One region of the Halobacillus sp. AWM4_238 genome, then DNA from elsewhere that is predicted to be linked to it. Evidence: riboswitches for the same ligand, from Rfam matches in the RefSeq annotation. Region 1 holds a riboswitch; the other holds the start of a gene.
What was found. A riboswitch is a leader RNA that binds a small molecule or an ion and turns the genes downstream of it on or off. The one in region 1 is predicted to bind FMN.
Positions count from the first base shown of each region.

Region 2: another riboswitch for FMN. It lies ahead of ribD (bifunctional diaminohydroxyphosphoribosylaminopyrimidine deaminase/5-amino-6-(5-phosphoribosylamino)uracil reductase RibD); the one in region 1 lies ahead of ACXACN_RS10140 (ECF transporter S component).

Region 1 covers NZ_JBSWSY010000002.1:1,973,569-1,988,933, reverse strand. The annotation lists gene deoD (purine-nucleoside phosphorylase) at 5-715, opposite strand; gene kapB (kinase-associated lipoprotein KapB) at 807-1,187, opposite strand; gene ACXACN_RS10215 (hypothetical protein) at 1,313-1,507, shown strand; gene ACXACN_RS10210 (superoxide dismutase family protein) at 1,564-2,169, shown strand; gene ACXACN_RS10205 (MalY/PatB family protein) at 2,197-3,375, opposite strand; gene ACXACN_RS10200 (helix-turn-helix domain-containing protein) at 4,146-4,502, opposite strand; gene yugI (S1 domain-containing post-transcriptional regulator GSP13) at 4,668-5,051, shown strand; gene ACXACN_RS10190 (DUF378 domain-containing protein) at 5,125-5,364, opposite strand; gene ACXACN_RS10185 (iron-containing alcohol dehydrogenase) at 5,503-6,669, shown strand; gene ACXACN_RS10180 (glucose-6-phosphate isomerase) at 7,456-8,805, shown strand; gene ACXACN_RS10175 (YugN-like family protein) at 8,890-9,306, shown strand; gene ACXACN_RS10170 (potassium channel family protein) at 9,289-10,287, opposite strand; gene ACXACN_RS10165 (thioredoxin family protein) at 10,386-10,937, opposite strand; gene ACXACN_RS10160 (M20/M25/M40 family metallo-hydrolase) at 11,056-12,114, shown strand; gene ACXACN_RS10155 (hypothetical protein) at 12,220-12,432, shown strand; gene ACXACN_RS10150 (hypothetical protein) at 12,588-12,761, opposite strand; gene ACXACN_RS10145 (hypothetical protein) at 12,919-13,188, shown strand; FMN riboswitch at 13,323-13,469, shown strand; gene ACXACN_RS10140 (ECF transporter S component) at 13,620-14,213, shown strand; gene ACXACN_RS10135 (TraR/DksA C4-type zinc finger protein) at 14,245-14,622, opposite strand; gene ACXACN_RS10130 (hotdog fold thioesterase) at 14,658-15,053, opposite strand.
Region 2 covers NZ_JBSWSY010000002.1:2,584,959-2,600,323, forward strand. The annotation lists gene ACXACN_RS13035 (aminopeptidase) at 1-862, opposite strand, end outside; gene ACXACN_RS13040 (cryptochrome/photolyase family protein) at 937-2,361, opposite strand; gene ribH (6,7-dimethyl-8-ribityllumazine synthase) at 2,518-2,985, opposite strand; gene ACXACN_RS13050 (bifunctional 3,4-dihydroxy-2-butanone-4-phosphate synthase/GTP cyclohydrolase II) at 3,001-4,194, opposite strand; gene ribE (riboflavin synthase) at 4,207-4,857, opposite strand; gene ribD (bifunctional diaminohydroxyphosphoribosylaminopyrimidine deaminase/5-amino-6-(5-phosphoribosylamino)uracil reductase RibD) at 4,857-5,933, opposite strand; FMN riboswitch at 6,103-6,252, opposite strand; gene ACXACN_RS13065 (glycoside hydrolase family 13 protein) at 6,555-8,213, shown strand; gene ACXACN_RS13070 (OsmC family protein) at 8,279-8,728, opposite strand; gene ACXACN_RS13075 (GNAT family N-acetyltransferase) at 8,746-9,201, opposite strand; gene ACXACN_RS13080 (SE1561 family protein) at 9,198-9,392, opposite strand; gene ACXACN_RS13085 (TerC family protein) at 9,499-10,275, opposite strand; gene pepT (peptidase T) at 10,591-11,823, opposite strand; gene ACXACN_RS13095 (AI-2E family transporter) at 11,961-13,037, shown strand; gene ACXACN_RS13100 (MFS transporter) at 13,126-14,310, shown strand; gene ACXACN_RS13105 (DctP family TRAP transporter solute-binding subunit) at 15,090-15,365, opposite strand, start outside.

The DNA.
Region 1 (15,365 bases):
TTCATTAGTCTTGAATCGCTGCTTCTAGAGCGACTTCGATCATTTCGTTGAATGTCGTTTGGCGTTCTTCTGCTGTCGTTTCTTCACCAGTCAGGATATGGTCACTAACTGTCAAAACGGATAGAGCCTGACGGTTGTATTTGGCTGCTAACGTGTAAAGAGCTGTGGTTTCCATTTCTACAGCGAGCACGTTATACTTCGCAAGTAGGTTGAAAAGATCCATCGCTTGATCACGGTAAAAGCTATCACTAGTAAAGACGTTTCCGACTTTTAGCTTCAAGCCCTTTTCTGTTCCCGCATCGTACGCGTTCTTCAGCAGATTGAAATCAGCCGTCGGTGCAAAGTCAATGCCACCGAAGACCATGCGGTTCATTTGTGAATCCGTTGTGGACGTTGATGCAAGGATGACATCACGCACTTTCACATCGCTTTGCAATGCTCCACATGAGCCAACGCGAATCAGTTTTTGAACGCCGTAGCTTTCCATCAATTCATTGATGTATATGGAGATGGATGGAACACCCATGCCTGTTCCCTGCACGGAAATTCTTTCTCCTTTATAAGTACCTGTATAACCGTACATGCCTCGTACTTCGTTATAGCATGTCGCATCTTCTAAAAAGTTTTCTGCAATGTATTTCGCTCGTAGCGGATCACCGGGAAGAAGGATCTTGTCTGCAATATCTCCAGGTTTCGCCCCAATATGTGTTGTCATGGATATGACCTCCTCCATTACTTTTGACTATATAAAATTACCATACCCTTGAATAGAAAACAAATACGAAAAAGCGCTGTCATTTGTTCTTTTATCCGAAATATTGTTTTTCTAAATCATCCAGCTGATTTTTCGCGCTCTGGTTGAATTCCGTTTCTCTTCTTTCAAGCTTTGCTTTAAGAACATTGACCGCTTCTTTCAGTGACTCTTCATATGAAGGAATGTCCCCCTCAAAGGGCTTAACGGCTTCTTTTTGTACATTCGCTTTTTCATTGTAGCTTAGAGCTTTCCGCTGATGGAAAAAGACTTCTTCTGTTTTACCAGGGTTATGAAGATCCCCTTGCATCGGGTGCTTATCAACAGCCAGTACCTTTACAAGATAAAAGCGGTTTCGGTCTTCTACGACCTCACCGATGTAAACGCCTGTTTTATAATGGGCTTTTACGATTGAACCGTCTGGAAATTCTGACATCCTCTCACTCCTCTTCCATTGCTTTCTCTATTGTAACAAAAATTGAAATTGTGAAGATATCGTGAAGCTCTTCATGGAAGTGGGGGATTTTTGATATACTGCATTATAGAAGGATGTGTTGCCTTATGATGGAATTTCTTTATTTTCCTCAAGATAAATCAGAGTATATTCCAGCGATCATCATGTTAATGCTTTTTATTGTCTTTGCCGCGATCACAATGATTTGGTTCATTAAAGTTTCTCAAAAAGAAGAACAGAAAGTAGACCAAGCCTACAAAGTAGACGAGCATGTAAATAATCAAAGTGAAAAGCCACGTTAGGGATAAGCCTGACGTGGCTTTTGTTATATTTTTATGAACCGGTGGAGATACTATCCATGGAGTATTTCATGGAACGGAGGATTTATATGAGAGTTTCAACCGGGTTATTCATAGCGTTGCTATTCCTTTTAGCTGGATGTACGGGGGAAGAACGTTCTCCGTTGAAAACATCGATCTATAATGCCGATAATGATAAAATCGGGACGGCAACATTCACCGAACAGCCGGAAGGTGTCGAGGTGAAATTGAAAGTAGAAGGACTCGAGCCGGGAATGCACGCGGTTCATATTCATGAGTTTCCGAAATGTGAAGCTCCTGATTTCAAGAGTGCAGGAAATCATTTCAACCCCCTTTCCAAAGAACATGGTCTTATGAATCCAAAAGGAGCTCACGTTGGGGATATGCCCAATGTCGAAGCGGACCAAAGTGGTATGGTCGACACTAAGTTAATGTTGCCAGAAGCTAAACTGAAAGAAGGGCAGAAGTCTTTGCTGAGAGATGAAGGGACTTCCATCGTGCTTCATAGTGGGCAGGATGATGGGATGACACAACCCGCTGGGGACTCTGGGGAACGAATTGCATGTGGGAAAATTACTCTGAAAGCGGACGAAGATGAAACAAGTGACCCAACAGAACCAGATAAGAAGCAAGAAGGAAATTAAAAAAGGTCTCCCTTAAAGGGGACCTTTTTATTGTTCTCGTGCTTTCGCAGCGTCGATTATACGGGTAACGCCATCTTCGATGATTGATTTTGGCGCGGCTATGTTGAGGCGCATGAACCCTTCACCTTCTTCGCCAAAAGAAACTCCATCATTTAATCCGACTTTCGCTTCCTTTTGCATGAAAGTCTTTAACTGACGTTGGTTCAACTCCAACTTCCTACAATCCACCCATAGAAGGTAGGTGCCTTCTGCTGGGAAAACACGGATCAAAGATGTTTCCTTATGAAAGCGGTCCATGACGTAATCCCGATGGTCTTCTAATACATTCATCAATCCTCTCAACCATTCTTCCCCATGCTGATAGGCCGCTTCCATGGCTGTCAGACCTAATGTATTCAACATCATCATGCCTTGGTTTTTAAACTGACGGTCGATTTTTTTCTTGTCTGCCTCAAGCGGGGTGACCACATAAGATGCCTGAAGCCCTGCCAGGTTGAACGTCTTAGTTGGGGATAAGCAGGTGATGGTTTGCTTGGAAGCTGCTTCTGACAAACTCGCTATAGGAACGTGAACGTTTCCTTGATAGATCAAATCGGCGTGAATTTCATCGGCAATCACTTTTACGTCATGCTTTAAACAGATGTCCATCATTTTTTCCAGTTCTGCTTTTTTCCACACCCTTCCTACTGGATTGTGAGGATTGCAAAGGATAAACATTGCTATGTGATTCTCTTTTATCTTCTTTTCAAAATCATCAAAATCAATCTCGTATTGCTCTCCGTTCAATTGCAGTGGGTTTTTCACCACGTGTCGTCCGTGGTCTTTGATGACGCTGTAAAAGGGAGGGTAGACAGGAGTCTGGATAAGGATATGATCCCCAATTTCAGTTAGTGACTGGATAATCATATGCAAAGATGGTATAACTCCAGGACTATAAGAGATCCAGTCCGGATCTACGTTCCATTGGTGTTGGTTTTCAAGCCAGTTTGTAATGCTTTCTTTGACTTTGCCGTCAGGAATCGTGTAGCCGAATATCCCGTGTTCTACTCTTTCTTTTAATGCATCTGTCACGGCTGATGGAGTCTTGAAGTCCATATCGGCGACCCACATCGGCAGTACTTCTTTATCTTGATAAAGATCTTCCGCCATATCCCATTTGACGGACCTTGTTCCTTTTCTTGATACGACTTCTTCAAAACGTTCCATTGCATTTCCTCCCATACTCCATTTTGTTATCTATCTTACCCGAATCAGACGGTTGAATGAAAATATGTTGTTTATTCAAATAAATGGCAGGTTTCTATAAGACTTGATTTCGAGACTTTTGCGGGAGTTACGGGGCTCCGGGAAAAGGTTCGCTTTCCGTGGGCGAGTGATGAGCCTCCTCGAGCTAACGCTCTGCGGGGTCTCATCTACCACGCACTTCCCACAGGAGTCTCACCGTTTCCCTCCGCCCCTCGGCCATGGAAGATTCTCGAAACCACACCTAAAAGATAAGCTTTTATCATTAACAATAGTGGATTATATAAACCGCTCCATAGAACGTAAAACCTTGATGCAGTACGCTTTATACTTCTAACAGTGGGATAGTGGAAGACAATCCAACATGGTAAAGGGGTTCGTTCTCTCCTACATCAAATGGGGTGGTTGGGAAGCTACGAGGCTCCCGTGGGAGAAAGGAGATCGGCGAGATCCCACAGGGCATTAGCCCGAGGAAGCTCGCCACTCCCCCACAGGAAAGCGAGTTGCTTCCCAACCCCCCCTGACGCCCAACACGGCAAACGAAACCCGGGAACATCTCGAAACTGAGTATTCCGCTAAAGGGAGCTTTTGTGGAATGAATAATGGGTTTTAACGGAGTGAAAAAGTCCAAAAAAAAAGCAAAGCGAACGTTCGCTCTGCTTACACAGGGGGAATACGAGAAAGTCTTACGTTATTCAATATAACCATCTTTCATAGTTTATAAACCTATTTTTTTATTTTTTTTGTTGATTTAAATCATAGAGAAGGTTCATTGCCCGAAGGACGTCTTGTTCTGAGAAGTCACGAGCTTTTTTAAGTAAGAGTTTTGAACGTTTTACGCCGACCTCTTGTATCAGTGATTGTAACTCTTCATCAATTACTGAGGAGTTTTCTTCATGGTTTTCTAACAACTCAGAGGCAGGGATATCAAGGACTGTTGAAATTTTTAGGATTGTATCCAATTCAGGAATTCGTTCGTCAGTTTCATAGCTTTCGAGAGTATGGACCCCTATCCTGGCTTTCAAAGCCAGTTCTTCCTTTGTAAAGTTTTTCAACTCACGGTATCTTCGAATGTTATTACCAGTAGACATAAACATACCTCCTCTGTTCTTACCTATATTATACCACTTTATTGGAAGGTGAATTTTAAACATTTTGAGAAGTTTAAGTTTACTTTGCTAAATGGTCTCTTTTGTGGTAAAATCATTTATTGCGTGAAAAGAAGCGAATAATAAATAAATCAGGAGTTGTATAGCATGTCAGATAAGTTTCAAGAAGGTCAAGTATTAGAAGGTAAAGTTACAGGAATTCAGCCATACGGTGCATTCGTTGCGCTAGATGAGCAAGTACAAGGTCTTGTACACATTTCAGAAGTGACTCACGGTTACGTAAAAGATATTAACGAGCACCTTTCAGAAGGTGACGAAGTTCAAGTGAAAATCTTGAATATCGATGAAAAGAGCAACAAATACTCTCTTTCTATCCGTGCGACACAAGAAGCTCCAAAAGCAACACGTCGCCCTCGCAAGCAAGCAGCTGCACCGAAGCAAGAAGAGTCAACAGCTGGTTTCAACACGCTTAAAGACAAGTTGGAAGATTGGATTAAGCAATCTGACGACCGCGAGAAATTCCGTAAATAAGCTGGATTGAAGAAGGACCTGCTCCATAGAACAGGTCCTTTTTTTATGGTTGCCTTTATTTTTTCAGACATGGTTATTCCACCTGATCAGTTGCTGGAGACTCCTCGTGCTCGGCCACCGGTGAGAAATAAAGGGATATGACAATAAGTCCGCTAATACCGACAAGTGTATAGATGACCCGCGCCAGCCATGCTCCTTGTTCACCACCACCGAACAGTCCAGCGACAAGGTCGTATTGGAATAATCCAATCAACCCCCAGTTTATTGCTCCCACAATGACTAGAAGAAGTGCTACACGATTTAACCAATTCATCCAAAACACCTCCTTTCATTCGTTCTCTCATAGCTTGAACACAGGGGGAAATATTATTCAATTGCATATCTTTTGAGAATGCCTCAAAAATCGGGGATAATACCATCGTACGCTTAGTTTAGAAAGGGGAATTTTCTAATGGATGCATTTACGTTTCATAATCCAACGAAATTAATATTCGGTAAAGATCAAATCAGTCAATTACCTTCTCAGCTACCTACAGATACTAAAAAAGTGCTGGTCGTCTATGGTGGAGGAAGTATTAAGAGAAATGGTGTCTATGACCAAGTGATGAGTCAGTTGAATGAAGCGGGTGTCGAAGTTCAGGAGCTTTCTGGAGTAGAGCCTAACCCTAAATTGACGACTGTAGAAAAAGGAGTCCAGATTTGTAAGGAAGAAAACATCGATTTTCTTCTTGCTGTAGGGGGAGGAAGTGTCATTGATTGCACAAAAACCATTGCAGCTGGTGCTAAATATGATGGAGCTCCTTGGGATCTGGTTACAAGAAAAGCGAAACCAGAATCAGCTCTTCCATTTGGAACAGTGCTGACTCTTGCTGCTACAGGATCCGAAATGAATGCAGGAGCTGTCATAACAAATTGGGAAACCAATGAAAAATACGGGTGGGGAGCAGCCCCATTAACAAACCCGACATTCTCGATCCTTGATCCTGCCTACACGGCGAGTGTTCCGAAAGATCAAACGATCTATGGAATTGTTGATATGATGACACACTTATTTGAACAATACTTCCATAATCCGACACAGTCACCTGTGCAAGATGAGATGGTAGAAGGGGTATTGAGAACGGTGATCGAAACAGCCCCTCAGCTGCTTGAAAACCTTGATTCACTGGAGCATAGAGAAACGATCTTGTATTCGGGTACCGTTGCACTGAATGGTATGCTTCAAATGGGGTACCGTGGGGATTGGGCGAGTCACAATATAGAACATGCGGTATCTGCTGTCTATGACATCCCACATGCCGGCGGACTGGCGATCTTATTCCCTAACTGGATGAAACACAACATGGAAGTCAACGAACAACGATTTGCTCGTCTGGCTACAAAAGTGTTCGGTGTCAACCCTGAAGGGAAAGGCGATAAAGAAGTCGCTGAAGAGGGCATCCAAGCTCTTCGTTCCTTCTGGAGTTCTATCGGAGCACCAGAAACATTGGCTGATTATGAAATTGGCGACGAAAAATTCGACATCATCGTCGATCGTGCAATGAAACGAGGACCATTTGGTAACTTCAATCAACTGCATGAAGAAGACGTTCAGAAAATCTTGGAGATGTCCAAATAGAAGAAACGCTAAAGTCGGAGGACCCCCTCCGACTTTTTTTATATACCTCAGCCCCAACCGCTTATTCAACTAAATGGCAGGTTTCTATAAGGCTTGATTTCGAGACTTTTGTGCTGTGGATAGGGGCTACGGGGAATAGCTCGCTTTCCGCGGGAGCGCGGTGAGCCTCCTCGGACTGCGTCCTGTGGGGTCTCACCCTGCACTTTTTTCCCGCAGGAGTCTCGCCATTCCCCTCCGCCCCTTTGCCATATAAGTATCTCGAAACCACTTTCAGAATTAGGCGCTTCCTATACGTATTGGGAGCTATAACACATATCTCCATCGTATGAATAGTGATCATAACCGCTTGTTATAGAGCGTTTTCTTATTATAGGTAGTGATGGTGAAAGGTGCTTCTTCCTGGTATAGGGGTTCGTTTCTCACATGATCGAATGGGGTGGTTGGGAAGCTGCGAGACTCCCGTGGGAGAAAGGAGATCGGCGAGATCCCACAGGGCATTAGCCCGAGGAAGCTCGCCACTCCCCCACAGGAAAGCGAGTTGCTTCCCAACCACCCCTGACACCCAACGCGGTTAACGAACCCCGGTTATGTCAAAACTGAGTCTTCCACAAACGGGAGCTTTTGTTGAGTTCGTTGGTTACTGAGAGATGTATGATGACATAATTTATCAATTTCATGAAAGTTTGCTATGTATCCGTTTACAATTTAGCGATTGCTTGATTTGAAGGTAAGGTTTCGATAAAGTGAAATTGGTTAAGCAAAAAATGACGATTGGGAGGGTCATAAATGACACATGTTCGTTTTGATTACGAAAAAGCTCTACCGTTCTTTGGTGAGCATGAACTAGAATATATGCAAGGAGCCGTATCCCTTGCCCATCAATCTCTCCATGAAAAAACTGGAGCAGGAAATGACTTTTTAGGATGGTTGGATTTACCAGAGGATTACGATAAAGAGGAGTTCGCTCGCATTAAGCAATCCGCTGAAAAGATCAAATCAGACTCCGATGTATTACTGGTGATCGGAATTGGTGGATCGTACTTAGGGGCACGTGCTGCGCTTGAAATGTTGAACCACAGCTTTTACAATGAGCTGTCTTCGCAAGACCGCAACACTCCACAGGTGTTCTTCGTGGGAAACAGCATCAGTGCACCATATATGAATGAACTTTTTGATGTACTTAAGAATAAAGATGTATCCATCAATGTCATCTCGAAGAGTGGGACGACAACAGAGCCTGCAATTGCTTTCCGTATCTTCCGTAAGTTCCTTGAAGAGAAGTATGGGGTAGAAGAAGCGCGTAAACGTATTTATGCAACGACAGACAAAGAAAAAGGGGCGCTTAAGACGCTGGCTAACGAACAAGGCTACGAGTCTTTCGTCGTACCTGACGATGTGGGCGGTCGTTATTCTGTGTTGACTGCAGTTGGTCTTCTTCCAATTGCGGCAAGCGGCATTGACATTGATGAAATGATGAAAGGTGCTCAAGCTGCACAGAGTGAGTTGAGCACGGAGAAGTTATCTGAGAACCCTGCGTATCAGTACGCAGCCGTTAGAAATGTTCTTTACAACAAAGGTAAAACAATTGAAATGCTCGTGAACTATGAGCCATCTCTTCAATATTTTGCAGAGTGGTGGAAGCAGTTGTTCGGTGAAAGTGAAGGAAAAGACCAAAAAGGAATTTTCCCAGCTTCAGCAAACTTCTCCACGGATTTGCACTCTCTTGGACAATATGTACAGGAAGGGCGCCGTGACCTGTTTGAAACGGTCTTACATGTAGAAACACCATCCTCAGATATTACTATTGAAGAAGATGGTCAGAACTTGGACGGACTCAATTACCTTGCAGGTGGAACAGTCGATGAGGTAAATGAAAAAGCCTATCTTGGTACAATGCTTGCACATACAGACGGCGATGTGCCAAACTTGATCTTGCACCTGCCTAAGCGTGATGCTTTTACGTTCGGCTATTTGGTTTACTTCTTTGAAAAAGCATGTGCCATCAGTGGTTATCTGTTAGGTGTGAATCCGTTTGATCAGCCAGGCGTAGAGGCGTATAAAGTGAACATGTTCGCCCTTCTAGGCAAGCCAGGATTCGAAAAAGAAAAAGAAGAACTTGAAAAACGTTTGAAATAAAAAAGAGAAGCTCAGGTCATCCAAAAAATGGATGACCTGAGCTTTTTTCGTTTGGGCATAGTAAGAAATAAAGGAGTGATGACAGTGATTCCATTATCTTCACCGATTACAGGGCAGGTCTACACGTATAACGATGTGGAAAGCGAACTGAAGGCACTCGGGTTTAAGCTTTCCGACAACTGGGACTATGAACATGGATATTTTGATTATAAGATTGATGATCATGTCGGATACCAGTTCATACGTCTTCCATTCGTCGTAACCTCTGGCTCATTGGACGCCCCTGGTGATTATGCCATGATTGAAATGAAGGAACCGTTCTTACTTTCACATAAATACAATCCGGGCCTCGATGACAACGTCAAAGAAGGAAACTTCCGTGCGATTTTCGATCAGTTTCAAGAGCCGGTGGATAAAGATGCTACTTTTCCTGAAGAACATGTAAATAAGGGAAGAGAGTTGCTTGCTCAAGTGGAACAAGTCTTACTTTCGAAGGGGTGAAAAAACAACAAGTACGTCTCCCTCTTCCAATACAATGTCAGGGTGAAGGTCGAAGGAGAGATCTTCCCCTTTTTTTATGCCGATGATTTGATAGTGCTCTTTCAGATAATGTTCAAATGCCTTGAGCATAGGTTTGCCAATGAGTTCACTGCAAATTTGTTCTTCATGAAATTGACGTTCTGTCAACAAGTTAAGAAGAAGTTCGAAAGGTTTGACGGGATCGTTGCGATAGAGCTCCTGGTAAAAGAGGCTGCTCATGAAGTCATTAGAACGGATGATTGTGTTGGCACCTGCTCGTTCTGCATTGATTTTTTGCTTTTCAGTCAATACTTCAGCGATGATGAACAATCCTGGGTGATGCCCTTTTAACGAGACAATCTGATGTATAACGGTTTGATCGGACTGCTCTTCTTCCATAGATGGATCAGCGGTTATAATTGCCATCCTTGCTTCACTCACATTGGCATGTTCAAGTGTCTCTTCGTTTGTTGCACTTCCGTTAATGAAATGTACACTGGATAAACGCTGATAAAATTGGTTCATCGTCCGGTCGATGAGAACGATTCTTTCCTGAAGGTTTTGTTCTTCCAACATGTCTAACAAGTGCCGTGTCCGTTCATTCCAGCCAACTAAGATTAAGTGATCGCTTCCTTTGTACGGGACTTTTCCCTCCGATAAATCCGTTTCATGTTTAACTGTTGATGCGGAAAGGGTGGCCATATAGAAGGTCACAAGTCCCCCGCCTGAGAGTATTAGAAGAATCGCGATAATTTTTCCTGATGTACTCAAAGGGACATAATCACCATAACCAACAGTGGCACCAGTTACAAAGGCCCACCAAAGACCATCAAAAAATGTAGGGAAATTTTGCGGTTCGATGATATGGATGATCATTCCGAATAATGTCATGATAAACAATACGGTCGTTAATAACCGCAAAAACAGCGGCATTTGAAAGTATAGGCGGATTAAGGATTGCATGCCATACGCCCCTTTTTTATCCTCAGTATGGCTCTTCCTGTCTTTCTTCAAACACAAAAGGACTTCCTTAGCAATGAGGAAGTCCTTTTTATATCATATTAGGATATTTTTTTCTTTAAATCTTTATAAACACACGACCAGAAGTCACGATTATCACGGTAGGCTTTTGTAATAAATGTGAGCATCTCTTTCCTTTTTTCATTAAAATCATCAGCCTTTTGGTCAGGCAGATTCTTTAAAGAATCATCTATGAAGGCTTGTATTTCAGGAGCTCGAGGTCCCCATGTTCCCACTTCATCTCCGTTCGAATCGATTAAAATAATTTTAGGAATGGACCTTGACCGTCCGTTCGTCAAATATTGATCCATTAACTCTAAGTTTTCATCACGTAAAAGGAAGTGAACAGGGATATGGCCATTCTCTGCAATTTTTAAGAAAATCGGCAGGTTCAGCATCGCATCTCCACACCAATCCTCCGTAAGAACGATGGCACGTAATTTCTTATCTTGAACTTTTTCGAACAAGGGCTCATCTTCAACAGGGATTTGAAAATTTTCGTATATATAAATGAAGTCTTTCTGATGGGTATGCATGTGATCTACGTAAGTCTGGGGCGACATCCCTTTGTTAAACCAGTTTTCTAAATTCATTACAATTCCTCCTCTACAAACTCCTACAAGGTCATTTTCCCTCATTAAGGTCAGAATAAGCGTCTAATTATTATGGAATTCTTTATTTTTGGTATGATAAAAGAAAAGGGGGATGAATATGGAAAAAGAACGATTGAATTTTTTAATGGAATTATTGAACACACCTTCTCCATCCAGTATGGAAATGGAAATACAAAAAAGATGGATTAAAGAAATGCGCCCGTTTGCTGATGAAATCAAAACGGACCACTCCGGAAATGCCATTGCAGTATTGAATCCTGATGCGGAATTTAAAATTTTATTAGCCGGGCACTGTGATGAAATAGCCCTTGTCATCAATCGGATCGATGAACAAGGTTTTCTGCATTTTGACAAAATGGGAGGCATCAATCCAAAAGCAGCGGTAGGGATGAAGGTTAGAATCCTTGGATATGCAAAGGAATTGACAGGAGTTATTGGAGTAAATGCCCAACACCATGGTGGATTGAAGGGTGACTTCGGTTTAGATGACCTTTTTATTGATTGTGGAGCCAAATCCAAAGAAGAAATGGAACAACTTGTACAAATCGGTGATCTAGCTGTTTACAAAAGAGAGCCTGAGCTGTTGATGGATCGATACATAGCAGGCCGTGGTTTGGATAACCGTACAGGACAATTTATTGTTGGGGAAGTATTGAGAAGACTATCGAAAGAGGATCTTCAAGTGGGGGTCTATGCAGCAAGCACTGTCAATGAGGAGACCAACATGGGAGGAGCTTATTTCGCTGCTGCTGGTATTGAACCAACGATGGCCATTGCGTGCGATGTGACGTTTGCGACCGACTACCCAGGAGTCAATAAGAACAAACATGGAGATGTCCGGTTGGACGGTGGTCCAGTACTAGCTAAAGGTGCGCCGATTAACCGGAAGATTAACAAACTTTTGGAAAACACGGCTAAATCCCTTGAGATGGAAGTCCAGTATGAGCTTACACCTAGAATGACGGGGACGGATGCTGATAAGATGAGACTAACAGGTAAAGGAGTCCCAGTCAGTCTTGTATCCCTGCCTCTTCGTTATATGCACTCTCCGGTAGAAACCGTCAGTATTCAGGACATTGAGGAAGAAATCTCCTTAATGGTAGAAATGATAAAAAACATGACAGGCCGGGAGAGTCTGAATCCGCTAGAAGATTAAATGATCCAGCACTGCACCGAGGGAACTTCCCTCGGTGTTTCGTTTATTTATAGCATAATTGGAGAGAATAGCAGATATAATCTTCTATATTAAGGAGTGATCTGCATGGATCGGGAAGTACTGCATCAACAAATTATGACGTTGAAAGGGAAGATTTGTGCCGGGCAGTTACAGTTGCATGGATATGATGAATACATTCTCATGCAACTTGATAAGGTGAAAGATAGTGAAGATGGTCTCGTCGATGTATCCACTGTTTCTTCAACTCTCCGTCTGTTTATCGATGCGACAGAAAAAATGCAGTCACCATCAGCATAAAAAAACAAGGTGCTAGCATGCACCTTGTTTTTTTAGTGCTTTTCAAAACAGAGGTCAAGGTGAACAAGGGCAATCTTTGAAGATTAGATTTGTGGGAAGTGAACTGAATATAAGGGGAAAAAAAGGAAGCCAGAAAAGTTGGCTTCCTTTTTTTATTAATTATTTTTCGGAAGAGCGTTTTGTAAATTTTGTGCGACTTGGCTGTTTTGGACATTTTGCCCCACTTGCTGCATGCCGCCATTACGATTCATTCTATTGATCCCATACATAGCGGCAGCACCTATAGCCCCGGCTGTGCCTAAGGCTACCCATGAATTTCGTCTTCCCATATGATCATCATTCCTTTTTAAGTGATGGTTTGAAAGGAGTTACACGACTATCTTGCCTCATTAGGTGAATTTTATGATTGATGATTTCATCCTTTCATGTGTATGAATTTTTAAAGCATGTAAATAGTAAGGGGGAATAAATCAAGGAGGTGAGGAGATGAAAAAACGGTTAACAATCATAATGGTGTTGTTATTTACTTCCCTTTTGACTGCATGTGCTGGAGTCAATGATAATGAGCCAGAAGATGTAAATTATCAACCCACACGCTATGATCAAGATGATCAAAGAAATCGCATGGACCGTGATGATGAAATGAGACGTGATTTAGAAGAACCTATTGACTACGATGAACAGGAACCGGATCTTGGAGAGGAACCTTCTGAACAAAGGCGAGAAAATGATCGACGAATGAATACGCGGGAATAGTCCTTTTAGATAGTAGGAAAATACTTATAGAGTATTTTCCTTTTTTTTCTTTATTCTTACCTCATTCGCCATGAAACATTAAACTTGCGGGATCCCAGCTTTTTGTATAAAATAAGTGTACAATAACATATCGATTCCATCTTCGGGGCAGGGTGCAATTCCCGACCGACGGTAAGAAGAACGTGGATTCTTCAAGTCCGTGACCCGCACGGTTCAACCATGCGGTGGACCTGGTGAAAGTCCGGGACCGACAGTTACAGTCTGGATGGGAGAAGATGTCAAACGGAACAGGTAGTCTAAACACCTACCTTTATTTCCTTATGGACACGTCTGCCCTTAGCCCGAGAGCTACAGGGTTATTTTTATGTGTTTATAGGCCGTTTACCTTCATCTGGGATGTGAATCGATGAGAAGATGAAGGAGGAGAGATGATGAACGCTTACACAGGGCAATCATCAAAACTGCAAAAGTTAGTTATTCTGGCATTACTTGGTACAATATCTATGGTGTTAATGTTTTTGAAATTTCCGCTTCCTTTTTTACCCCCTTACCTAAAAGTGGATTTTAGTGATATACCAGCTCTTTTAGCTGCAATTTTATTTTCTCCGCTTGCAGGTATTGTCGTGGAAGCATTGAAGAACGGTCTATATATGATTTTTACCGGAGTTTCTGATCCCATCGGGGTCGTAGCGAATTTCTTTGCTGGTGTGCTCTTTATTGTTCCTGTTGCGCTAATCTACCGCAGAGGAAAGACGATGAAATCACTTGTCTTAGGTTTGGTTTTTGGTTCCGTCTTCATGGCAGTGATTATGAGTGTTTTGAATTATTTCCTCATCCTCCCTGCGTACAGCTGGTTCATGGGATGGGAGACAATGAGTACAGATGTGAAATGGATGACGATCGTTGCGGGGATTCTTCCGTTCAATGTGATTAAAGGAGCCATTGCTGGATCCTTATTCATGATGTTGTTTGTAAAAATGAAGGACTGGATTGAGCAGAAAAGTGTTCGTCAATCGGCAGCATAGAAAAAGCGAGGGGAGAGCCCCTCGCTTTTTTTTAATGATTTTTTTCGCTTTCAATTTCTTCTACTTTATAACGTGCCGTTGGCATGGCTTCAAGACGTTCAACTGGAATGGGCTCTCCCGATTTTTCACTTAATCCATAACGTCCTTCTTCCATACGCTTCAATGCATCTTCGACTTCCATCAATTTCTCACGAGCTTGTTCATAGAAAGTTTGTTCTTTCGCTCTTTCAAATTGATCGGTACCTTGATCACCAGGATGATCGGCTACACTTGATATTTCACCGGTCTGGTCATTTTCGTAATCTTCTTTAGCTTGATCTTCTTTGTATTCTTCCATCTGTGCTTCTGCTTCTTCTTTCATTTGTAAAAGGCGATCCTTGAACTTTTGTTTTTGTTCGTCATTCAACATTGTATAGAAACTCCTTTCAACTAAGACCATTGGTTTTACTTTTTTAACGGAACGACTCCTACCGTGCATCGGGATAAACACAGCAACTCTTCCGCTTCATTAACAATCTGAATCTCCCATACCATCGTGTTTTTTCCGATGTGGGCTGGAGTTGCTGTTCCTGTTACATATCCATCACGGGTACTTTTGATGTGATTAGCATTGATTTCGACACCAAATACTTGTTGTTGATCGGTGTCTATGTTTAAAAACGCTCCGATACTTGCTGCACTCTCAGCTAACGCGACACTCGCTCCCCCATGCAGAAATCCCATGGGTTGATGTGTACGATGGTCGACAGGCATACGAATTTGTACCTTGTTCGGATCTGCCGTCAAAACTTCCATCCCTAATGCTTCCATCAATGTATTCTTCATCATAGCTTTGTTCATGTTCATCCCGTCCTTTTTGTATTATTCCCATTGTAAAAATGGTCAAACCTTCATGTTACGAACTAAAATCATAAACGACTTGTTCAACTATCTGGCAGGATTGTGGAAGACTCAGGTTCGAGACTATCCGGGGTTCGTTGCTGAGTTGAGCGTCAGGGGTGGTTGGGAAGCCACTCGCTATCCTGCGGGGATGACAGCAAGCCTCCTCGTGCTTCGCACTGCGGGGTCTCGCCAGCCAATCCATTCCCGCGGGAGTCTCGCAGCTTCCCAACCACCCCATTCCATATATTAGAGAAACGAACCCACGCACAC
Region 2 (15,365 bases), 610 kb from region 1:
TCCCATTTTCGAATGTCAGGGTGAAGTTCTCAATCAAGTTCCCTCCATAATTGAAAGGTTTCGTGCTCGTAACTTTTCCTTGAACCCCTGTTTTGTGTGGCATGGTGAACACTTCTTCTGTCGGGATGTTCGGGTTGAATTCTGTCCCTTTTTCTGAAGTGGTTGAACCACCGTGCCAGATGTGGTTGTGCACAAGCTCAATGGACAACTCTGTACCTGGTGCCTTATAGTGAAGTTTTTTATACTGCTTCTGATTCAAATACTCTCGTGCTTTACGAAGCTTTTCGTTATGTTCTTCCCATGCCTTGATCGGATCTTCCTGATCCAAGCGGGTAATATGGAAAATTTGTTCCCATAACTTGTCCTGCGCTTCTTCAGCAGAATCATCCGGGAATACTTTTTGGGCCCATGCTTCTTGCGGGTAGGCAATGATTGACCATGTAGTTTTATCATTCATGATATAGTCTCTATACTTCGTCAAAGCTTCTGCACTGGATTTATTCGCTTTAGCAATCCGCTCGGAATCAATGCCCTGGAACAAGTCCGGGTTTGGTCCGTAAATGGATAGAAGCGCATACCCATCCTTGACCATTTCCTCCAACCCTTCCGCTTTCCATTTCGGAAAGCTCTCCAGGACTTCCATAGGAGCATTCTTCATTTTCATGAAACTGAGGACTTCATCATTCCATTCCAAATGAACATTCTTCGCCCCTCTGCCATAAGCTTTGGCTGAGATTGTGCGGACGAGCTCAGCGGCTTCAATGGGAGCATTGATGATCAACCCTTGGCCTCTTTGTAGATTCACACCTTTTTTTAATGCGAGGTCTGCATATTTCTCTAATTGTTTTTGATGTTTACTCAATGTCTACCCCTCCAACTTTTTCATTCTCTTACTATTATTTCATAATCCTGATATGTTTCCTAGAACGAACGCTTTCACGCCTTGTCTTTGAACATTTCAATGGCTCGTTCTCTCATCGTTTTGTGGTCGACGATGGGTTCAGGATAGTCTTCCCCAATGATACAGCCTGCTTCCTTTTGCTCTTCTTCTGTCATCTTAGCGGGTTCATGGATGTATTTCTTTTTCACGTTTTCAAGTTCAGGCATCCACTCTTTGATGAAACGGCCATGAGGGTCAAACCGCTCCGACTGCCTTGTCGGATTGAAGACACGGAAGTACGGGACAGGATCTGTACCTGTTGAAGCCGCCCATTGCCACCCACCTATATTAGAAGCAGGATCATAATCCACCAGCCGTTCAGCGAAGTACCGTTCCCCTTCGCGCCAGTCCATGAGCAGATCTTTCGTCAAAAATGAAGCGACAGCCATACGCAACCGATTATGCATCCAACCTGTTTCATTCAGTTGACGCATCGCGGCATCAATAAGCGGAAAGCCTGTCTGACCCTCTTTCCACTTTTCAAGCATATCGTCATCATTGTTCCACGGAATCCCTCTGTATTTTTCCACCATTTCTGTAGAATCAGCATCCGGGTAATGATGGTAAATCATGTTATAAAAGTCCCGCCAGGCAAGTTCAGAAATGTACGTATCCACCCCAGATGTATTTTTTCTAAAATCTACTTCCTCGTCGATTTTATGAAAGATGGTCCTGACGGATATGGCCCCTGTACGAAGAAAACGAGACATCAGACTAGTCCCATCGACGGCAGGAAAGTCTCTTCGATCATCATAATCGTAGATGTCCTCATCCAGAAAATCTTCCAGCCGCTTTAGCGCATCGTTCTCTCCAACGCGTTCATAAGTACCCTCTGTTTTTCGAATCAAATCATCATAGGCACGCTGGCCTTTAGAAAACTTCTTCCTCTCATCCAGTGCAGCAGATGATAACTGATCCCTATCCACTTTTTGAATGGCCGGTTTCTGTAGCTGCTTCCACTTTTTAAGATAGGGTGAGAACACTTTGTAGGCTCCCCCATCGTTTTTCTTCACTTCATCCGCCCCATGCAGATGATGGTCAAGGTATGAATAAATCTCCACATCCTGATCACGTAAGTATTCGGTAACAGAATCATCCCGCTCTTTCCCAAATCCGACTTCATCTCTATTGAAATAAACCCTATCCACTTTCAATTCCTCAACGAGGTGTTGAAACGCTTCATCGGTATCCCCATGTATGAAATGGACAGGAGCCTTCACTTCTTCTGCTCTGTCTACGAGACTCTTTAAAGTCTGGAAAAAATAATCATGTCTCGGTGTAAAGGTTTCATTCAATGATGGATGGATATGAAAAAACAGAACGATTTGATCATCGTCTTTTGTATGTTCTATCGCTTTAGCTAAAGCGGTGTGGTCCTGTAACCTTAAGTCTCGCCTAAACCATACAGCTCTCCTCGTCATCCTTCCGCCTCCTTCATTCCTTACCCTTCCTTTTTACATGTCGAGATAAACTACGGGATCATCTTTTGCTCTTTGATTAGCGAAGGGGGATCCTCAAATCGGATCCCCCTTCGCTAATCAAAGAGCTGACCCTCGTGCTGGTCAGCTCCCCTTCATTTATTCGAAGTTCTTGAGCAGGGTTGCCATTTCTATGGCTGCGGTAGCTGCTTCCCAACCCTTGTTTCCTGCTTTCGTTCCCGCACGCTCAATCGCTTGCTCAATGGTGTCAGTCGTAATGACTCCGAAGATGACAGGAATGCCACTTTGTTGTGACGCCTGCGATACTCCTTTGGCCGCTTCATTACATACATAATCAAAGTGCGGTGTAGATCCCCGGATCACGGCTCCAAGTGTAACGACAGCATCGTATTTCCCTGAGTTCGCCATTTTGCTTGCGACTAAAGGAATTTCAAATGCTCCTGGTACATAAGCGACTTCAACATCATTCAATTCGACGCCATGACGCTTGAACGCATCAACAGCACCTTCGTACAATTTACCTGTAATAAAATCGTTGAAACGACCTACAACGATTCCTACTTTTAGTCCTGTGCCTACGAGATTACCCTCTAATGTTTTTACCATGTTTCATCATCCCTTCTAGTAGTGAAATAAGTGTCCCATTTTAGACTGTTTTGTTTTCAAATATCTTTCATTTTCTTCTCTCGATTCCATTTGGATTGGAACGCGATCCACAACTTCCAATCCAAAACCACCCAGGCCGGAGATTTTCTTTGGATTGTTCGTGAGAAGGCGCAGCTTTGTAATGCCAAGATCTTTAAGAATCTGTGCACCTACTCCATAATCTCTTAAATCAGGGCCAAAACCCAACTTTTCATTCGCTTCAACTGTATCCAAACCTTCTTCCTGAAGTTTGTAAGCTTGAAGTTTATTCATGAGTCCGATGCCGCGACCTTCCTGCCTCATATATAAAAGCACGCCGCTTCCGTTCTCAGAGATTTGTCTCAGTGCATTGTGCAGCTGTGGACCACAGTCACAGCGGTAGGAGCCGAACACATCACCCGTCAAACATTCGGAGTGGACACGAACGAGCGTCGGTTCATCCGGGTTGATCTCCCCTTTGACCAGCGCGATATGATCTTTAAAATCAATATCGTTTGAAAAACCGACCGCACGGAAATCCCCGTATTCTGTCGGCATTTTCACTTCTACTTCACGTTTGACATGGTTTTCTTTCTTATGGCGGTATTGAATAAGGTCTGCAATCGTAATCATGGGAAGATCGAACTCATCGGCCATTTTTCTAAGGTCAGGCACACGAGCCATCGTTCCATCGTCTTTGATGATTTCACAAATGACACCAGCCGGACGCGCTCCGGCAAGTTTCGCAAGGTCTACAGACGCTTCTGTATGCCCAGCACGACGCAAGACTCCTCCTTCTTTCGCAATTAAAGGAAATATATGTCCAGGCTTCTGAAAGTCTGCTGCCGTCGCTTCTGGATTCAACATTTCCTTAATTGTCAAAGCCCTTTCATCCGCGGAGATCCCTGTTGTCGTATCTTTATGATCGATACTTACGGTAAAGGCCGTCTGATTAGGGTCCGAATTGTTATCGACCATAGGTACAAGTTTCAGGTCCTGAGCCAGTTCATTGGTCACCGGCGCGCAGACAAGTCCGCGGCCATGCTTGATCATGAAATTGATCATTTCTGCAGACGCATATTCAGCAACCCCTATTAAATCTCCTTCATTCTCACGGTCTTCGTCATCACATACAATGACAAGTTTGCCCTGCTTTAAATCTTCAATTGCCTTCTCTACTGAATCAAACATCATTACACCCTCTTATGCAAAGCCGTTGTCGGAAAGAAACTGTTTGGATAGTCTCGACTTCGGCTCTTCGTTATTTTGTCCGCTCAAAAAATGAGCCACGTATTTCCCGATCATGTCGCACTCAATATTGACACTGTCGCCAGGTCCTTTTGCACCGAGCACCGTGTGCTCCATCGTATGAGGAATAAGTGAAATCGTCACTTTGGAGTCATCCACACCAAATACCGTCAGGGAAGTACCGTCTACAGCAATGGAACCTTTATATACGAAATATTGGATTAGTTCTTCGGATAGTTCAATTTCATAATAAACGGCGTTTGATTCAGGCTTTTTTGAGACGATTTTGCCTGTTCCGTCGATATGGCCGGATACTAAGTGACCTCCGAAACGCCCGCCTGCAGCCATCGCCCGTTCTAAATTGACCGGGTCGCCTTGCTGCAGTTCATGAATATTCGTAGCCCGGTACGTTTCCGGCATCACGTCAAAAGATACCGTGTCTTTCGTAAAATTTGTTACAGTCAAACAAACGCCGTTGACAGATATGCTGTCACCTAACTTGACGTCTGCTAAGATTTCTTTAGCAGACAGGTTCACTTCCAGTGCTTCGGTTTTATTTTTCACTGACTTTAATGTTCCTATTTCTTCAACAATCCCAGTAAACATTAAGACTCTCCCTTTCTAACGGAAACAATTTTAATGTCATCCCCTATTTTTTCAGTCGATACGATTTCGAAGGAACTTACATTTTTTAATTGCTGGATCCCTTTCCCACCCACAGGCGTCAAGGCATCTTTTCCTCCAATCAGCTTAGGAGCCAGATACGTTACGGTTTCATCCACTTTTCCTGCACGGACGAACGCATCAGCAATCGTCGCCCCTCCTTCAACAAGCAAAGATGTGACTTTTTGTTCTCCTAAATACCGAAGGACTTCTTCTATGGAAACCTGCTCACCAGGAAGCGGAATGATGGTGACATGTTCATAGTTTTCATAGATCTTCCTATCTTCTTTTTTTACATGATCTCCTACGAAAATCCATGTTGGGGCCGAATTGTCCTGAATCAACTGAGAAGAAGGAGGTATTCGGAGGTGGGTATCCAGGACGACCCTTTTCGGATGACGGCCTTCCCCTTCTATTCTCGTCGTTAATTTAGGGTTATCCATCAGCACCGTGTTGATTCCGACTAAAATGGCATCTGAGCGGTGTCTATAGTGATGTCCATCCAGGCGTGCTTCTTTTCCTGTAATCCACTGGCTCTCCCCTGTAGACGTCGCAATCTTCCCATCAAGGCTCATGGCCGTTTTCAAACGAACATAAGGCTCTTTCTTTTGCATGAAGTGGAAAAAGGACGTATTCATCTCATCCGCTTCTTTCTTCAACACTTCCGTCTTCACTTCAAGCCCATGTTCCCTCATCATTTGTATTCCTCTTCCGGACACTTTAGGGTTGGGGTCATTCGATGCAACGACTACTCTTTTTATGCCAGCCTCGATAATGGCCTCTGCGCATGGGGGGGTCTGCCCATGGTGGCTGCACGGTTCGAGCGTGACATAAATTTCAGCACCTTTTGCCTTCTCATTTGCCATGCGAAGGGCATGGACCTCGGCATGAGGTTCTCCTGCTTTCACATGAACACCTACTCCAACAACCTGATTATTCTTAACGACAATCGCAGCAACAGAAGGATTTGGACTCGTTTGCCCGACGGTTTCCCGCGCCATATCGATCGCGACTTTCATATATCTCTCATCCCGATTCAAGACCTTCACCACCTTTTTTAGTCAGCATGCATAAGCTGACAAATAAAAAAACCCCGAAGAAGACAGACTTCTCCGGGGTCATTGAACGTAAATCGCATACACTTAAAAAAGGGTACACGTGTGTTGAATTTTTGTACCTTTACGTTTCTGCAACCTTCTCCCATCCAGACTTTAACTGTCGGCTTTGGAGTTTCACCAAATCAGGGAGAACCGTGCCTAACACTGATTCTCCGTCGCGGGCTCGGAGCTTATGCTCATTACCGCCGGCTGGGACTTTCACCCGACCCCGAAGGTTTCATTATTCAATTGTATGTTACATCTTAAATCATATCGGATTTATTATGGAAGTGCAATTCAAATGAACTTGTCGATTTTCACTTTTTACAATACTCCCTATTGTAAAATTAGATGAAATCAGCTAAGATAGATTACATTAGGAAAACGTTTGCACAAATTGGTGCAAGAATCTAACTCAATAATAATTTTTGACATAACTTGGATGGTCATCAAGTTTTATTTTTTACCCGGATGCGCAATCGGTTGCATTTGGTGGTGATCGATCTATTAACGTAAGGAAACTAAGGAAACGAGGGGATTCGTATGGAACGTGTATGGTGGAAGGAAGCGATTGGGTATCAAGTCTACCCGCGTAGTTTTCAAGATTCGAACGGTGACGGGATCGGCGATCTACAAGGAATGATTGAACGACTTGATTACTTAAAAGAAATGGGCATTGATTTTATTTGGATCTGTCCGATGTACAAGTCTCCGAAAGACGACAATGGCTATGATATCTCCGATTATCAGGATATATTAGAAGAATTCGGAACGATGGAAGATTTCGATCGTTTGCTTCAGGAAGTGCACAAGCGGGACATGAAACTGATCATTGACCTTGTTCTCAACCACACAAGTGATGAACACCCATGGTTCATAGAGTCAAGAAGCTCTAAAGACGATCCGAAACGTGACTGGTACATTTGGCGTGATGGTAAAAACGGTGCAGAGCCAAACAACTGGGAGAGTATCTTTGATGGTTCAGCCTGGCAGTACGATGAAAAAACAGAACAATATTACTTGCACGTGTTCTCCACAAAACAGCCCGACTTGAACTGGGAAAATCCCGAAGTTCGTGAAGCGCTGTATGATACAGTCAACTGGTGGCTGGAAAAAGGTATTGATGGCTTCCGTATCGATGCGATCAGTCACATAAAAAAACGTCCGGGCTTTCCTGACATGCCAAACCCTAAGAAAGAGAAATACGTCTCTTCCTTTGATATGCATATGAACCAGGAAGGCATTCATAAATTTTTACAAGAATTCAAAGATGAAACGTACAGCAATTATGATGTCATGACCGTCGGCGAAGCGAATGGTGTCAGTGCTGACGAAGCGGACCTTTGGGTTGGGGACAATGGTAAAATGGATATGATCTTCCAATTTGAGCACTTGGATCTTTGGGATCAAGACGCTGAACAGCAGTTGGATATCCCAGGGTTGAAAAAAGTCCTCACTCGCTGGCAAAAAGCTTTGGAAGGCGACGGCTGGAACGCTCTGTTTGTAGAAAACCATGATAAGGCCCGCGTTGTATCTACGTGGGGAGACGATGAAGTTTATTGGCGTGAAAGTGCAACATCGATCGCAACGATGTATTTCTTTATGCAAGGAACTCCCTACATCTATCAAGGGCAGGAAATCGGCATGACAAATATGGCCTTCCCTTCCATTGAAGATTATGATGATGTCGCAGCGAAGAACTTGTACAAAACGAAAAAAGAGCAAGGCATGTCCCATGATAAAATCATGGAGATTCTTTGGAACACCTCCAGAGATAATAGTCGAACGCCTATGCAGTGGAGTCATGAGGAAAACGCCGGATTCACAAGCGGTACACCGTGGATGAAAATCAATCCGAACTACCAAATGATTAATGTGGCCGACCAACAGGACGACCCCCACTCCATTCTGAATCACTATAAAGAAATGATTCGTTTGAAAAAACAGCATGAGCTGTTTACGTATGGTACGTATGATTTGATTCTGCCAGACGACGAACAGATTTATGCTTATACAAGGACGCTTGGTGACAAGACCGCTTTAGTGATTACGAACTTGACGAAAAACACAGCAGTATTCCAATCCTCCTATGCACTGAATTCTGAGGATTTAATCCTCTCCAACCTGATTGTTGATAAACATGTAGATCTAAGGAGCTTTACACTCAAACCATTTGAAGCACGTGTCTACTTGCTACAATAATTTTTATTGTCTTCGATCAGCTTAAAAGCACAAAAAAGGACGGCCACCTTGGGGGCCGTCCTTTTTCATTTGGCAATGCTTGTGTCTGCTTCCATTTCAAGCTCAACGTTCCCCTGGATGGCTTTTGATATCATGCAGCCTTTCTCTGCTTTATCAATTAGGCGGTTGAGTTTCGTTACATCCTTCTCTTCCGCTCCTCTACGAAGAACGACGCGCGGTCTGTGGATAATTTTTTGATAGGTGAAGACACCGTCCGTAACATCGACAATGCCTTCTGACTGCATGTCCATTTCTTCCAGTGGCAACGCTGCTCGTTCAATCATAGCGGCGAGGCTGATGATGTAACAGGTCGCTGCCGCCCCAAGAAGCATCTCGTCTGGATTGGTGCCTACATCCGGGCCATCCATCTCTTTCGGGATCGATATTTTTGTTTTCAGTTTTTCTGATTCAATATAGCCGACTTCGTTCCGGCCGCCTGGCCAATCCGCTTTTAAGTGAAAATGATGCAAAGCCATGATGTCACTCTCCTTCTTTATTTTTGCATGAAAAGGAACTCATAATGTCCCCCATTCGTTGCCTGCATAAACGTATGTTTCTTTCTGAACCCTGCACGCTCGTAAACAGAAATGGCACGCTGATTGAACGTTGCAACGGAAAGTGTAAAAGCATCCACTTCGTATTTCTCTCTTACAAAGGTAAGGCACGATTGAACGAACCATTCTCCTTGCCCTTTCCCTACTTCATCCGGATGCATACCTAATCCAAGACCAACGGTTGGATGCTCGTTCACGTCTACCGTAAGAAAACCGATCAACACACCATCCATATGTGCGCTATACGTGTGTGGACTCCGCTTCTCAGGATTAATAAACAGCTCCAAATCTTCCTCGTCAGCCGTCATATCATAAAAATCATAAGGATCAGAGTATTTCCATCCTGCCACTTCTTCTGCTTCCTGTTGTGTGATTGGTGTCCATTGAACGTTCATGAATCCTGTTCCCAATCTTTTTTGAACCGGGACATTTTCAACTGCAACTGCTCAATCATATCCAGAACACGATTGAAATCTTCGAAATCCACATGTTCTTCATCCATACTGGAGACGACTTGATTGAGCATTTGGATTCTATTTTTTATATAATGAAACTGCTGCGAAGGATGTTGAGCTGCCTTGCCCATGGGTAACCCCTCCTTTATTTCCTCTCCTTCCATCTTACCTTGCTCATCACGAAAGTAAAAGATTTTGCCCATAAGAAAAGCTGCGGCAAAGGCCACAGCTTTTTAATTATTCTTCTTCCACTTCTTTTTTCTCTGATAAGAACCATCCTAGTGCTGCAATAAGGACAAGGACAGAATAGAAGATGATTTTCCATAAGGCTGAATGAGCAAAGTGTTCATCCAGAATTTGAACATTCGGGTGTGCAAGGGTTGATACAACTAATTTCACACCGACCCAGCCCACAATGACGAAGGCCGCTACTTCTAAACCTGGACGGGATTTCAACAGTTTTACAAAGTAACCTGCCGCAAATCGCATGATGATAATTCCAATCATCCCACCAGCAAGAATGACACCAAATTGTGCACCATCCAAGCTTCCGACTTCAGGTAAATCCGTTTCAGGCAAAGCGACGGCCAGAGCGACGGCCGCCAAAATAGAGTCTACAGCGAAAGCCAAGTCCGCAAGCTCTACTTTAAGGACAGTAACCCAAAAGCCTTTGCCTCGTTGATTCCCTGCGTCCTCTTCCATTTCTTCTTCATAATCATCCCCCTTGGTCCGCCAACGATCAAAGAGGTGTTTCCCTGATATGAATAGTAAATAGGCGGCTCCTAATGCTTGTACCTGCCATACGTCTACAAGGAAGGAAATAATGAATAGAGATCCAAATCTAAGTATGAATGCACCAGCTAAACCATAGAATAACGCTTTTTTCCTTTTTTCTTCCGGCAGGTGTTTGACCATGATTGCTAATACAAGGGCGTTGTCCGCAGCAAGAATCCCTTCTAAGCCAACAAGCACAATCAAAACCCAACCGTATTCAATTAATAATTGAGCATCCAAATCTTTTCTCTCCTTTTCCAAAAAAAATGGCCCCCACCACAATGGTAAGGACCAAAAGAATAGACCTTTACCATAGTGGTAAAGGTCTCGCTAACAACTTCCGTTGCCAATAAAGCCGGGGAAGATTTCCCGAAATGACGACTTTATTGTCCCAGCTACTCCCCTTTAGGAATGCTACATCTATCCTTCATCATAGCATGCAACCATGTTTTGTCAACGACTTTCCTGCCCACTTTATTGAATAATCCTAGTATGAGGACAGGACGGTTTCCTTATGCACGATTGAACGGACGTTTGATTCATTCGCGCCTTTGGTTACTTTTCAGCCTTTTCTTCAAACAAGCGGGCAATCTCGACAATGACCTGGGTTGCTTTTTCCATACTTTCAAGAGAAATGTACTCGTATTTTCCGTGGAAATTTTCTCCCCCAGTAAATAGATTCGGTGTCGGTAATCCCATATAGGAGAGTTGAGATCCATCCGTCCCACCCCGGATTGGTTGCACAAGTGGCTCTACTTCTTTATTCAGCATAGCCTCATGTGCAATATCTACGATGTGTTTTACAGGTTCGATTTTGTCCCCCATGTTGTAATACTGATCTTCAATGGTCAGATCCACTCGTTTCATGCCATGTTCAAGACGGATGGTTTCAGCTATTTGCTTCATCTTCTCTTTTTTCTGATGAAACCTCTCTTTGTCATGATCCCGAATCAAATAGGTCAACTCGGCTCTCTCAACATCTCCCTGAATGGAGTGAAGGTGGTAAAATCCTTCATACCCTTCTGTATGCTCTGGAGCTTCATGGTCGGGTAAAGCTTCTTCAAACGCCATCGCCAACTTAGCCGCATTCACCATTTTATTTTTCGCTGTGCCAGGGTGCACGCTGTGGCCGTGAAAGATCACTTTGGCTGTGGCCGCGTTGAAGCTCTCATATTGGAGTTCACCTCGTGGCCCTCCGTCAACCGTATAGGCGTAAGATGCACCAAAACGTTCCACATCAAATTTATGGGGACCTCTGCCGATCTCCTCATCCGGTGTGAAAGCTACACGAATCTTCCCGTGTTTGATTTCAGGATGCTTGATCAAATGATGCAGAGCTGTCATGATTTCCGTAATTCCAGCTTTATTGTCCGCACCGAGAAGTGTCGTACCGTCTGTCGTAATCAATGTCTGCCCTTTATATGTAGCAAGCTCCGGGAACTCTTCCGGCGAGAGGATCACATCCTTGTTCAATTGAATAGCTCCGCCGTCATAATCTTTTACCAATTGTGGGTTTACTCCTGCCCCTGTAAAGTCTGTAGCTGTATCAATGTGCGCAAGAAAACCGATGACGGGAACCTCTTTATCCGTATTCGCTGGAAGGGTGGCCATCACATAGGCGTGGTCATCAACTGTGACCTCTTCCATTCCCATTTCCTTCAGCTCATCCACCAATTTATTAGCCAGCTCCCATTGTTTTTCCGTGGAAGGAGTGTTCAGACTGTTTTCATCCGATTGTGTATCCATTTTCACGTAGGAAGTAAAACGTTCCAGCAATTCATTCTTCATTCAAATTCCTCCTTCAATTCCATGCTTCTTTTTTCAGTTTATTCTTACTAAGATTAAAAGTAAATGTATTGCTTCACAGACAAACTTTGGTATTCTTAACTTAGTGATTAAACTCTTATAAAAAGGTGTGTACGCTTTTGATTCATAAACGTTGGTTCCAAGTCATTGTTACCGCCATTCTTCTCTCCCTGTTGGTTTTATTATTAAACCAGATTCAGTTCTTTTTTGAACCCATCCTGACGTATATCGCAGCCATCGCTGTTCCTCTCATTGGCGGGGGAATTCTTTTTTATATTTCTCGTCCGATGCTGCAGCTATTAGAAAAATACCGCGTCCCTCGGATCCTAGGAATTCTGATCATTTTCCTTCTCTACATATTCATCGGATTCTTGATCACCCGTTTCATTGCTCCGATTGCTCAGGAGCAATTCACAAAGCTCGTGGACAATATCCCTGATATGGCAGAAATGCTAAGTGAAACCGTTACGTACTGGCAACAAAATCAGGATATTATTCCAAGTGAGTTCAACAGTACCATTGATAATGTAGTCAATAATTTAGAGACATATTTACAAGGAGCACCGACGGTCATTATCAACGTCGTCAGTCAGCTGATTGGTTTTGTTTTTGCACTCGTGCTGATCCCTTTCTTCCTTTTCTTTATGTTAAAAGATGGAGATAAGCTTGTTCCCTTCATTAAAAAGTTCTTAAATGACCGTGCTGCCAAAAGCTTTGAAAAGCTGGCTCGATCCGTCGACTACACACTGAATGCTTTCATCTTGGGACAAATGACCGTAAGTATTGTCGTAGGTCTCCTTTTGTTAATCGGATACATGATCATAGACTTGAGATATGCGCTCACCCTCGCTTTGTTTGCGATGGTGATGAACGTCATTCCTTTTGTCGGACCATTTTTGGCTGTGATCCCAGCGTTACTAGTGGGACTGTTCCAGGATCCCATCCTTGCTGTTTGGGTCGCTGTCATTACCATCATCGCGCAACAGTTGGAAGGAAACTTTGTATCCCCGAACGTTATGGGGAAAGCACTAAGCATCCATCCACTGACCATCATTACGTTGATCCTGGCAGCAGGAAGTCTCGCTGGTTTCCTTGGATTGCTGTTCGCGATTCCGACTTATGCCGTATTGAAAGCCATCGTCAGTCATTTTTATGAAGAGTGGCTAGAGAGAAGAGAAACAACGAATCCAGAATAATATCAGGTGAAGCCCGCTAATTATAGTGGGTTTCATTTTTTGCGCGTACCAAGCAAATGCAACACGATATGGAAGTGAGGAAATGAAAATGTCACAACCGAAACTTTGGACATGGCCCTTTATCTTTTTGATTTTAGCCAACCTATTCACATTCATGAGCTTTCAGATGCTTCTTCCTAACCTGCCTCCCTATATTGAATCGATCGGAGGTTCGAGTTTACAAGTAGGACTGATTACGACAACGTTTGCTTTTGCCGCAATCATCATCCGCCCTTTCATCGGCCATTTACTAATGACGCGTCCACGTAAAATCCTTGTGTTGATTGGAGCCATCTCCCTGCTCGTCATGACCGCTCTTTACCCAATCACACAAGTGGTTGTCATTCTACTGATCATCCGTTTCATTCACGGGATTGCATGGGGATGGTCGACAACGGTAAACGGAACCGCGGCTGTTGACCTCGTTCCTAGAAGACGCGTGGGAGAGGGCATGGGGTATTTCGGTCTCTCCGTGACAGTCGGGATGATTATGGCCCCAAGTCTAGGCATCTACCTTTATCAAAATTATTCGTTTGATCTACTGGTCGGCATCGCTGTCGGTTTGGGGATCATTGCCATTCTGTTGTTTTCCGTTACTCAATTTGTAACACCTGATCAGGTATATAAGAACCAGGAAAGTCCTCCCCGCTTCTCTTTTGTGGGTTCACTCATTGAAAAACGAAGCTGGTATCCAGCCCTCGTTACGATCCTGAACACTTTCGGCTACGGGTCTGTCGTTACGTATATCGTGATTTTCGGTAATGAACAAGGACTTTCCGGAACGTTTCTTTTCTATTTCTTCAATGCTGTTTTTGCGACCCTGTCCAGACCTATCACCGGCCGCTACTTTGATAAAAACGGTCCATGGAAGTTGATCATGATTTGTTCCATTCTTTCGTTTTGCGCCATGTGGGTGCTCGCTCTTGCCAGTTCAAACGTTCACTTAATCATTGCAGGAGCTATATTCGGCATCGGATTCGGATCCATGATGCCTGCTCTTCAAGCATGGGTCATTTCTAAAACGACAACTGAGCGTAGCGGGATTGCTAATGGGATGTACTATTCATCCATCGACCTCGGAATCGGATCAAGTGCATTCATTCTCGGGTTTATCTACCAGTTTGTAGAAACAGCTACGTTATTCAAGCTGTCCAGCTTCCTGTTTGTTCTCGTTCTAGTGCTTACGATTTTAGACTACAGAAAACAAACCGAACCATGGGTAGCTCCCGAATAAAACAATTCTATTAAATATGGCAGGGTTGTGGAAGACTCAATTTCGAGATATTTCGGGGTTCGTGCCTGCTATGGGCGTTAGGGGTGGCTGGGAAGCAACTCGATTTCCTTTGGTGATTGAGGCAAGCCTGCTTCGCACTGCGGGGTCTCGCCAGCCATTCCATTCCCGCGGGAGTCTCGCAGCTTTCCAACCACCCCATTCGATTATGTGAGAAACGAACCCCTATACCAGGAAGGTGTATCTTACACCATCACTTCCTATAACAAGAAATAGCTCTATTACAAGCGGTTATGAGCTCTATCCATACAATGGAAGCTTTGTGTTACAGTTCCTAATACGTATAGAACGCACCTAATTCTGGGAGTGGTTTCGAGATACTTATCAGGCCGAGGGGCGGAGGGGAATGGCGAGACTCCTATCTTAAGTGTGGAGGTGCCTCGATCAGCGGCGTATGGACTGGACTGAGCTGGCGGAGATAAAGGAAACACGAAGAACGGAGTGATTCGATGTTGACTTATCGTACAGAAGCGAGGGAAGTCTCACTAGCCGCTAGGCACCGAAACCGGATATCACGAAGAAAAAAGTGCAGGGTGAGACCCCACAGGACGCAGTCCGAGGAAGCTCACCGCGCTCCCGCGGAAAGCGAGTCATTCCCCGCAGCCCCCATCCACTCAACAAAAGTCTCGAAACGGAGTCTTCCACAATCGGGAGCTTTAGATGAAGAGGAGAAAAAGGCATGAAAAAGTCCAGAGCGGTGAGCTCTGGACTTTTTTTATGCTTTATTCGCCTGATCCTTCAATCTCTTCAAGAAGCTTATCAAGGACCTTACCGTCTACTGTAGAGACATCGCTACGGTAGAAGTCTCGGACAGGAAGCGCTTTTTCTTTGAAAGCTTGGCGCTGTTCTTCTGTCAACTCAATAATTTCTGTCGGGTTTTCTGTATCATTTTTAATCGTTTCTAGGTATTCTTCATTTTGCTTTTTCTGTTCTTCGAATACCCAGTCCTGCATTTCTTTAACAGTTTCGTCCACCATCGTTTTCATCTCATCATCAAG